3 regions of the Agarivorans sp. JK6 genome follow, and region 2 is predicted to be linked to each of the others. Evidence: predicted binding sites of a transcription regulator. Region 2 holds the regulator's gene; each other region holds the start of a gene.
What was found. The regulator sigma-54, encoded in region 2, starts transcription at its own class of promoters, with help from an activator protein. The targets are predictions, from matches to a motif close to GTTGGCACGNNNNTNGNNT.
Positions count from the first base shown of each region.

Region 1: a site for sigma-54 is predicted at 1,857-1,875, ahead of OV592_RS15525 (CmpA/NrtA family ABC transporter substrate-binding protein). Genes of this name have one in related genera too.
Region 3: a site for sigma-54 is predicted at 1,781-1,799, ahead of OV592_RS17470 (PEP-CTERM sorting domain-containing protein). Genes of this name have one in related genera too.

Region 1 is NZ_CP113525.1:3,345,744-3,349,022, forward strand. Features, by position in the region: gene OV592_RS15520 (ABC transporter permease) at 1-346, opposite strand, end outside; gene OV592_RS15525 (CmpA/NrtA family ABC transporter substrate-binding protein) at 416-1,801, opposite strand; gene OV592_RS15530 (FKBP-type peptidyl-prolyl cis-trans isomerase) at 2,045-2,665, opposite strand; gene OV592_RS15535 (GNAT family N-acetyltransferase) at 2,719-3,207, opposite strand; gene OV592_RS15540 (M48 family metallopeptidase) at 3,188-3,279, opposite strand, start outside.
Region 2 is NZ_CP113525.1:3,983,379-3,986,657, reverse strand. Features, by position in the region: gene rapZ (RNase adapter RapZ) at 1-168, opposite strand, end outside; gene ptsN (PTS IIA-like nitrogen regulatory protein PtsN) at 195-638, opposite strand; gene hpf (ribosome hibernation promoting factor) at 647-934, opposite strand; gene OV592_RS18350 (RNA polymerase factor sigma-54) at 959-2,461, opposite strand; gene lptB (LPS export ABC transporter ATP-binding protein) at 2,514-3,239, opposite strand; gene lptA (lipopolysaccharide transport periplasmic protein LptA) at 3,239-3,279, opposite strand, start outside.
Region 3 is NZ_CP113525.1:3,786,288-3,789,566, forward strand. Features, by position in the region: gene OV592_RS17460 (cupin domain-containing protein) at 1-295, opposite strand, end outside; gene OV592_RS17465 (OsmC family protein) at 457-921, shown strand; gene OV592_RS17470 (PEP-CTERM sorting domain-containing protein) at 988-1,725, opposite strand; gene OV592_RS17475 (hypothetical protein) at 2,225-2,854, shown strand; gene OV592_RS17480 (ABC transporter ATP-binding protein) at 2,864-3,279, shown strand, end outside.

The DNA of each region.
Region 1 (3,279 bases), 640 kb from region 2:
TTACTTTTGCATCAGGATTTTTAGCCAGTTTCTTCGCATTGCGAGCCTCTTGGCGTTCATAGAAGGCCTCTTCTTTCGCACGCTCCTCTTTATGCTCAACCACTAAGCCTTGATATTGCTCCCAAACTTGGGCTGGGCCAGGCAAGGTACCTAGGCTAGTTTGTACTTTTGCCGCTGATACACTCCACAACAACAAGAACAAAGCAATGGCCAAAATAGGCAGCCCTATTCGTTCAAATATTTCGGTGCATTGCTGCTTTGGGTTTTCACCGCTGGCCAAGCGAACCACTGGTACCATAGGGCTTAATCCTACAGTTTCTAAAGAGTGAATTAACTTGTCTTTCATCTCTACAACTCCTTTTGCAAATCTCGATGCCGGGCCCTTAAGCCCGGCTGCTCTCAATAACGATTCGGCTTAGATCTTGTCGTCTTTTTTCAGGCCAATCGAAAACTTATCAAGATACGCATTGGGTTTTGAACCATCGTAAACAATGTTATCAATGAAGTGTTTTTGTGGCGGTTTAAAGCCACTCTCGGTAGCAAAATCAGGAAACTCGCTAGCATCAATCACACCATCAGCAATTAGCTCTTTAGCAGCAATTGCGTAAATGTCTGGGCGATATACTTTCTTAGCAATATCCATGTACCAAGAGTCTGGTTTGTTGTCAGAAATTTGTCCCCAACGACGCATCTGCGTTAGGTACCAAATTGCATCACTGTAGTAAGGGTAAGTCGCGTTGTAACGGAAGAACACGTTAAAGTCTGGCACTTCGCGCTTATCGCCTTTTTCGTATTCAAAGGTACCTGTCATACTGTTGGCAATTACGTCGTAATCGGCACCAACATATTGGCTTTTTGAAAGGATCTTAACGGCTTCTGGGCGGTTTTTGTTGTTCTCTTCATCCAACCACTTGGCTGCACGAATCATCGCTTTCACTACGCGAATGTGAGTATTTGGATATTCATCAGCCCAACCTTTACTTACACCAAATACTTTCTCTGGGTTGTTTTTCCAAATCTCATAGTCGGTAACAACTGGAACACCAATGCCTTTAAATACGGCTTGTTGGTTCCAAGGTTCACCCACACAGTAACCGTAGATAGTGCCTGCTTCCATGGTTGATGGCATTTGCGGAGGTGGCGTTACAGACAACAGCGCATCAGCATCAATTTTGCCTGAGGTATCGCCTTTGTGCGGCGCGTAGTAACCAGGGTGAATACCACCAGCAGCTAGCCAGTAACGTAACTCGTAGTTATGCGTAGACACTGGGAAAACCATGCCCATGTTAAATGGCTTACCTTGGTCGATGTAACTATCAACTACCGGCTTAAGCGCGTCGGCTTTAATTGGATGAACAGGTTTGCCATCTTTATGTGGCACGTGCGGCTTCATCTGCGCCCAAATGTCGTTTGATACGGTAATAGCGTTACCGTTTAAGTCCATGCTAAACGCAGTGATAATGTCGGCCTTAGTACCAAAGCCAATGGTTGCCCCTAGAGGTTGTCCAGCCAACATGTGAGCGCCATCTAGCTCACCGGTAATTACGCGGTCCAACAATACTTTCCAGTTAGCTTGTGCTTCTAACTGAACATACAATCCTTCGTCTTCGAAGTAGCCTTTTTCATACGCCACTGCAAGTGGAGCCATGTCGGTAAGTTTAATAAAACCAAACTTAAGATCTTCCTTCTCTGGCTCTCCCACTTCTGCGTGGCTGAAGCCAATAAAACTGGCTGATACCACTGCAGCGGCGATGGTCGTCTTAATGATTTTTTGTAAGCTTAATGGTGCTGATTTCTGCATTCCCTGCTCCTAATACCCATTTGGAAGTAACTAATTTGTGATAACACTTAGGGAGTAGCTAAGGATGTGCCAAGATCTAGATCACATTTTTTTAACACCAAAAATCATTAACTTACAAACACTATTACCCCTAAAGGAGTATTCGTGTTTTTTCATAAAATTCACTAACTTAGAACAGGCACGCACAATATTGGCGCATAAAAAAACCGGCTTAAAGCCGGCTTCTTTTAATTGAGTTTTCTATTAACCAAGAATAGCTAGTAACTCAACTTCAAATACTAGGGCTGCAAAAGGTGGAATTGCTGCACCCGCACCTTGAGAGCCATAAGCAAGCTCTTGAGGAATGTATAGCTTCCATTTATCACCCACTTTCATGCGTTGTAGCGCTTCAGTCCAGCCTTTAATTACGCCATTTACTGGGAATTCTGCAGGTTGACCACGCTGTACAGAGCTATCGAATACTTCACCAGAAATTAAGGTACCTTCATAGTGAACTTGCACTTTGCTGCTAGCACTTGGCGATTCGCCTTCACCTTCAACTAATACTTCGTATTGAAGACCAGATTCAGTTTTATTGATTTCTGGGCGTTTGCCGTTATCAGCTAAGAAGTTTTCGCCTTCAGCCATAGCTTCTTTATGTTGCTCAGCTTTTTTTGCTTCAATTTCTTTAGTAATTTCTTGGAAAGCCGCACTAATAACTGCTTCATCAAGCTGTGGTTGCGCGCCTTGCATTACGTCACGAATACCGTCAAGCATTGCATTCACTTCTAAGCCGTCGAATGCTGCACGCTCAATTTGCTCACCAATTTGAAGGCCGTAGCCGTAACTTGCTTGCGCTGCTGCGCCTTGATATTTATCGCTCATTTGAACTCTTAATTCTGATCGTTAAAAAGAGCCAAAAGATTACCACAAAGTCACTAGAAAAACCGTTGGTCTGCGGCTAAATGCGCCTTTTTTTGAACAAAGTAACTACTGGCAAATTCTACTTGGCGTTGCTCACCAGTAAATTTAAAGCCCATATGGCGATAAAAGCCCTCTGCAAGCGGGTTATCTTGCATCACCCAGCAGAACACATCCTTCTGCGCAGCGCTCTGACAAGCTTGTTCCAATAGAGCTCTACCCCAGCCTTGGCCAATGACATCTGGCTGTAAATACAGTGCCGCTAATTCAATCTCTGGCGTTTGCTTTTCCAGCATTAAAAAACCCTGTATGCCAGTCGTGTTTAATACCCAAATTTGATTTTCTTCACTGCTAAGACGTTGCTGCCACAGTTGCTGATGCAGTTCAAATGGTAGGGCTTGGAACATATCGGAAATGAGTTGCTGAGAGTAGACATGCTGCCAGCTTCGTCGCTGAACCCGGCAGATGTCTTCGGCATCACTAAGGCTAGCTAGTTTTATCGTCATCTGACCCTTTAGAGGTTTCTTTAGCATCAAAACTCGCGGGTCGAATACACTGCGGTGATTTACCCTGGGCAA
Region 2 (3,279 bases):
ATCAATGCTAATGGCTACTTTAGAATAGGTTTTTTTTAAGTTGTCGATAAGTGATTGCCAAAGCACAACCGGCAAGTTGTCGACGCAATAGTAGCCGAGATCTTCCAATACTCTTAAGGCGACGGTTTTACCTGAACCCGAGCGCCCACTAACGATGATCAGTTCCATGATAATCCCTAAGGCTGATTAGAGTATTAGGCTACCATGATGTCGTACAATTCGTCATCACTTTGTGCACAACGAAGTTGTTTACATATTTGCTTATCGTTAAGTTTTTCAGCTACTTGAGCTAGAGTATTAAGATGTTGCTTACATTGATCTTCGGGTACTAGTAATGCAAATACCAAGTCTACCGGCTTGTTATCTATAGCATCGAAGGAAATAGGGGGATCGCAACGCAAGAAAACCGCTGTGGCTTGATGCTGATTGTCGATACGGCCATGAGGAATAGCGATGCCTTGGCCAATACCTGTACTGCCCATTTTTTCTCGATTTAACAAGCTTTCAAAAATGCATTGAGTAGTGGTATCAAGCTGCTTGGCGGCCAGTTCGCTTACTATTTCTAGGGCGCGTTTTTTTGAAGAGCATTGAACTGCACTTTGGGTGCAGTCCAAGCTAAGTACTTTATTTAGTTGCATGGGGGTGGCTAACGTTTGTTAAGTTTTTCTTTATGTTTGATGACTTGGCGATCAAGTTTATCAATCAGACTGTCGATGGCGGCATACATGTCAGAATGCTCAGAGGTTGCAAATACTTCGCCGCCGTTTAAATGTAATGTGGCTTCAGCAATTTGGTTCAGTTTTTCTACGTTGAGGATGACGTGAACGTTATTGATCTGATCGAATCGTCGGGTGAGTTTGGCAAACTTGGTGTGGACATATTCTTTCAAAGATTCAGTTATTTCTACGTGGTGTCCAGTAAGGTTAATTTGCATAGATATCTTCCCCTTTTAGTGGCCTTAGATAAGGCTCTTACGTTGGTTAGAAGGTGGAATTGCTAAAGACTCACGATATTTAGCAATCGTACGTCTTGCCACCTTGATCCCCTGATCTGCCAAAATATCAGCAATTTTGCTGTCGCTGAGTGGTTTACTGGTATTTTCGGCAGCTACCAGTTTCTTGATTAATGCACGAATAGCGGTTGATGAGCACTCACCCCCGCCATCGGTAGCCACATGGCTAGAAAAGAAATACTTAAGCTCGAAGATGCCGCGAGGTGTATGCATGAATTTTTGGGTGGTTACCCGGGAAATGGTGGATTCATGCATTTCTACAGCTTCTGCAACATCGTTCAGTACCATTGGCTTCATGGCTTCTTCGCCATACTCAAAAAACGCCTGTTGATGATGAACAATGCAGTTGGATACTTTTAATAGGGTTTCGTTGCGGCTCTCGATACTTTTAATAAACCACTTGGCTTCTTGTAAGTGGCTACGAATAAACTGGGTATCGTTAGCGTTGGTAGAGGTTTTACTTAAAGATGCATAGTGGGAGTTAACACGCAACTTAGGCATTGCATCTGGATTGAGTTCTACAACCCAGCGACCTTGGCGTTTTACAACCGATACATCCGGGATAACATACTGGGCTTGATTAGGCTCAACCGCGTTACCAGGCCGAGGTTCAAGCGTATGAATCAAACGCATGACTTCGCGTAGCTGGTCTTCTTTAAGTTTGGTTTTGCGGGCTAATAGACGAAAATCGCGATTAGCTAATACATCTATGTGATTTGAAACTACATCTTTGGCTTCATTTAGCCAAGGTGTGTCTTCGGCAAAACGGCTTAATTGGATTAGTAAACACTCTTGCAGCGAGCGCGCTGCTATACCAACGGGGTCGAAATGTTGGATGCGTTTAAGTACTGCTTCTACTTCATCTAGCTCTACATCTAAGTCATTGTTATCGCTTGAACGTAAGCCTTCTAGTAGCTGCTCACAGTCTTGGGTGAGGTAGCCCGATTCATCTACCGCATCAATAATGGCTAAAGCAATGGCTTGGTCTACTTCACTAAATGGAGTGAGTTGCATTTGCCACAATAAGTGGTCTTGTAAAGAGTCGACAGTTTCGCCCTGAAACAACATATCGTTGTCATCGCTCACGGCGCTGCCAGATGAGCTGGCTGGGGCAGAGCTGGCGCTGTAGATATCGTCCCAAGTAGAGTCAACAGGAAGGTCGTCAGAAACAGTTTCTTGGTTAATGGCATCGCCTGCTTCAATTTGACTGTTGTCTATGTCCGCAGTGGATTCGGCCTCGGTAGACTTCTCGTTGGCAGATTTAGCGTCGGTTGCGTCACTATCACTGGCGTGAGACTCATCCGCCTCAAGCAGAGGGTTACTTTCCAGAGCCTCTTGAATCTCTTGCTGTAAATCCAGTGTTGAAAGCTGGAGTAAGCGAATGGCCTGTTGTAACTGGGGGGTCATGGTTAACTGCTGACCAAGACGCAACTGCAAAGATGCTTTCATTAACTACCGCTGTTCCTTCTTCTTATTGTCTTTTTTTAAACTTGCACTTTAACTATAGCTTGAATTGTTCTCCGAGATAAACTCGTTTCACATGTTCGTTTTCGAGAATTTCTTCTGGCTTTCCTGAGGCTATCAATTCGCCTTGGCTAACGATATAGGCATGCTCACAAACATCGAGAGTTTCTCGAACATTGTGGTCGGTAATTAGTACACCTAGACCGCGATCACGTAGGTGTTCAATGATCTTTTTAATATCGATAACAGAAATAGGATCTACCCCTGCGAAGGGTTCGTCAAGCAAAATAAACTTAGGTGCGGCGGCTAGAGCTCTAGCAATCTCAACTCTCCGGCGTTCACCACCTGACAAGCTCATGCCTAGGTTTTTGCGAATATGGCCAATGTGAAACTCTTCAAGAAGGTCGTCTAACGCACCAATTTGTTGCTCTTTATCGAGGTCTTTTCGGGTCTCTAATACGGCAAGAATGTTCTTCTCCACAGATAAGCGGCGAAAGATAGACGCTTCTTGCGGAAGGTAGCCAATGCCTTTACGTGCACGAGTGTGCATCGCTGTACTAGAGATATCGTCATCATCGATGAGGATTCGGCCTTGGTCACGAGGCACCAAACCCACCACCATGTAAAAAGTGGTTGTTTTGCCAGCGCCATTGGGACCTAACAAGCCAACAATTTTACCGGTTTCTACATTTAGACTAACGTTTTTAACGACCTTACGGCCCTTATAGGCTTTAGCTAGGTTTTCAGCAATTAGGGTACTCATTATTGCTGGTCTTCCTTGGGCGTTAGTTCGTCAAGCTGCT
Region 3 (3,279 bases), 200 kb from region 2:
GTTTGCTAAAAGGGCTATGTTTGCTGCCTGGCGGATTACGAATATACGTACCCGCTGGGTAATCGCCATGCTCATCAGAAAACACGCCTTCTAATACCAAGATTTCTTCACCTTGTGGATGCGGATGTTCAGGGAAAAAAGACTTTGGCTGATACTGGACAATGCTGGTGACATGACCAGACTCTTTAGCTTCTCGCTCTAGCGGTTTACGCAATACCCCAGCAGAGGGGCTAGCTAGCCAATCCATTTGTTCGGTATCGATCGCCAAGGCTTGGTCAAAATTCATGTTGAGCATAATGGTTCCTAAAAAACGCTGTTAACCATTAGAGTTGCTTGCTTGACAATAAATTTCAAGCTCATGCCCTTAAGCTTGAATTTGTCATTGCCAAGCACTAACGACTGCAGCATGCTAAGGCCGTGTTGTTTTAACTTTGCTAACTCACCGCAGGAATGCTTATGTCTGAATACTTCGCCATTGTAGAGTGGCAACGCCAAACCGATGAAGCTTATACCGACAACCATTACAGCCGAGGCCACCATTGGCACTTTGATGGCGGCCAAACTGTTGCCGCCTCGTCGTCACCGCATGTGGTGCCGCTGCCTTACTCGGTAGAAGCAAACGTTGACCCAGAAGAAGCTTTTGTTGCCTCACTGTCTAGCTGCCATATGTTATTTTTCTTATCCATTGCCGCGAAAAACCGTTTGGTAGTGGATAGCTATGAAGACAAAGCGGTAGGAATAATGGCCTTAAATGAACAAGGAGAAATGGCCATGACAGAGGTAAAGCTCAACCCTAAAGTGATTTTTTCAGGGCAAGAGGTGAGCCTAGCTAAGCTTGAGAAAATGCATCATCAAGCCCACCAGCAATGTTTTATTGCCAACTCCGTGAACAGCAAAATCACCACTAATATTGTGCTGTAGTGCTAAACCAGCCAATAAAAAAAGCCTTGGTGAGACCAAGGCTTTAATGAATAAACAACTAGCTTGTTATTTGCTAAGTCTTTTTCTTGAAACACCAAATCCAAGCATCGCAAACATAGCTAACAAAATAGTACTCGGCTCAGAAACCTGCGTTACCGGCAAAGTGCTCTCTACAATGAAAGTAAGTTTATAATCGATACCTTCCACACATTCAGGGCTATAACCTGGAAAATTAACCACATAGGTTTGTGCACAGGTGTTGCCTTGATCAAGCAGGCTACTCAAGTAAATACCTTCAGTAACATCTAAACTTGGTGCATCAAAGCTTTTGCCATTTAAACCCAAAACCCCATCTTCTAGTTCAGGAATGGTAAAAATTTCTGGCGTTGTAGAACTCTCTTCAAGGAACCAAGTTGGCGCAGTAGCGCCAAATGTAGTTTGTTGGCGATAATCAGGTGAAATAGGTGTGCCGAAGGTCCAATTAATACCAGGCAAGTTGGTTCCCCAATCGATACTGGCTCCCACTAAACGCATACCTGCAGTGATGCCAATATTGAAAACATCTCCGCTGTCCAGCGGGCTGTAAATTGAACCATAAAAGGCGTTCTCACCTTCCACTAAATTGAAAAGTGCAACATCATCGACCCCACCAATGGTGTCAAAATCACCAGCAGGCAAACCACCTTCTGCAACTACATCTGCCTCATCAAAAGACCCATTGTAATCAACAACTATCACTCCAGCGTGGGCGTTACCTAACACCAGTAATAAGCTTAATACCAATGAATGACGTAGATTCAGCATGTTTAATTCCTTTTTAGGATGTAGCAAGTAATTTCCTACATATCACTAAACACGGATGCACTTGTCATACCAAAACACTAATATCTTTTAAAACAAGTAGTTAATAAATAATAAGTGATTCAAAAAAAATATTTGTATAAATAGCTGACATTAAAGCAGTGTTTATAATCTGTAAATTCTAAGATTTTATATTTATTCAGCTTTTAAATGGTGAACTCATCAAGCAGCGCATTTTTCACAGGTAAACAACGCTACCACTCCAAATAACCATTCAACCTCAGCAATGGCAGCGCTAAGGATTAACTTATAAGGTTTTAATGACAATCCAATGCTAGCCGCAATTTACAGAAAAGCGTCGCCATCGATAACGGTACTCTCAATCCATTCATCCTTCGCTATCGGCATTTAGTCCGGCGGTTTTGCCTTTTATCGCATCATGCAGCTGTAAGGGAACATCAATCGTAATCTTGCTCATGTACTCAACTGACAAGGATTGATCATGAAAAAGCTTACTTTAGCCAGCCTACTACTTGTTTGCTCTTATTCAGCAAGCGCTAGCATTAACGAGCAACAACTTGCCTCTTACTTTCAAGCAGCTCAAGGCGACTACTCGCAGCTAGATTCACTGTATAAAGAGTTACAACTCGCCCATCAGCAGCAACCTTCAGACCCTTGGACTTTGTTCTATCTAGGCGGCACCGAGACTCTAAAAGGTGACGATGCTTGGATGCCTTGGAGCAAAATGCGCTACACCGAAGATGGCTTAGCACGCATGGATAAAGCCTTAAATTTGATTGGTGAAGAGCAATGGCAGCAGCAATATCGCTACCTTCCTCAAGCGATATATATGCAGGCAACGGCCGCAGTTACCTTTACCAGCGTGCCAGACTTTTTTAATTACCAAGACCAAGGTATGCAGTTGTTCAAACAAGTACTTAATGACCAGCGCTTTTTGCAATCTCCTGCGCAAGCCACTTCTTGGGTGTACCGCTTTGCTGTAGAGGCGGCCTTAAACAATCAGCAACCGGCACTGGCTCAACAATGGTTTAAGCAACTTAAGCAAAGCGGTGTAAATGATGATTACAGCCAGCTCACCGCGCAGCTAATGGCTAAACAAAACAAGAGCTAAGGACAGAATATGTTGCAATTTAAAGGCTTAAGTAAGTTTTACCAAACCGGCCAAGTAAGCCAGCAGGCGTTAAACAATGTTAATGAACATATTCGAGCTGGTGAAATGATTGCCCTTTGCGGCCCATCAGGCTCAGGCAAAAGCACCTTACTTAATATTTGTGGCTTGTTAGATCTTAGCTACCAAGGCGAGCTGTATTTTGATGGGGTAAAACTGGATAAAGATCCGCAGCATTGTATGCAGCTAAGGCGACAACAGCTGGGCTTTGTATTCCAACGCTTCAACTTGGTGCCTGTAATGAGCGCCTACGAAAACGTAGAGTACCCGCTAATGCTAAATAAAGTGCCTAGCCAACAACGCAAGCAGCGCATTATGCAAATTTTAGATGCAGTAGGCATGGCCGATTTTGCACAAGCTAAACCCGA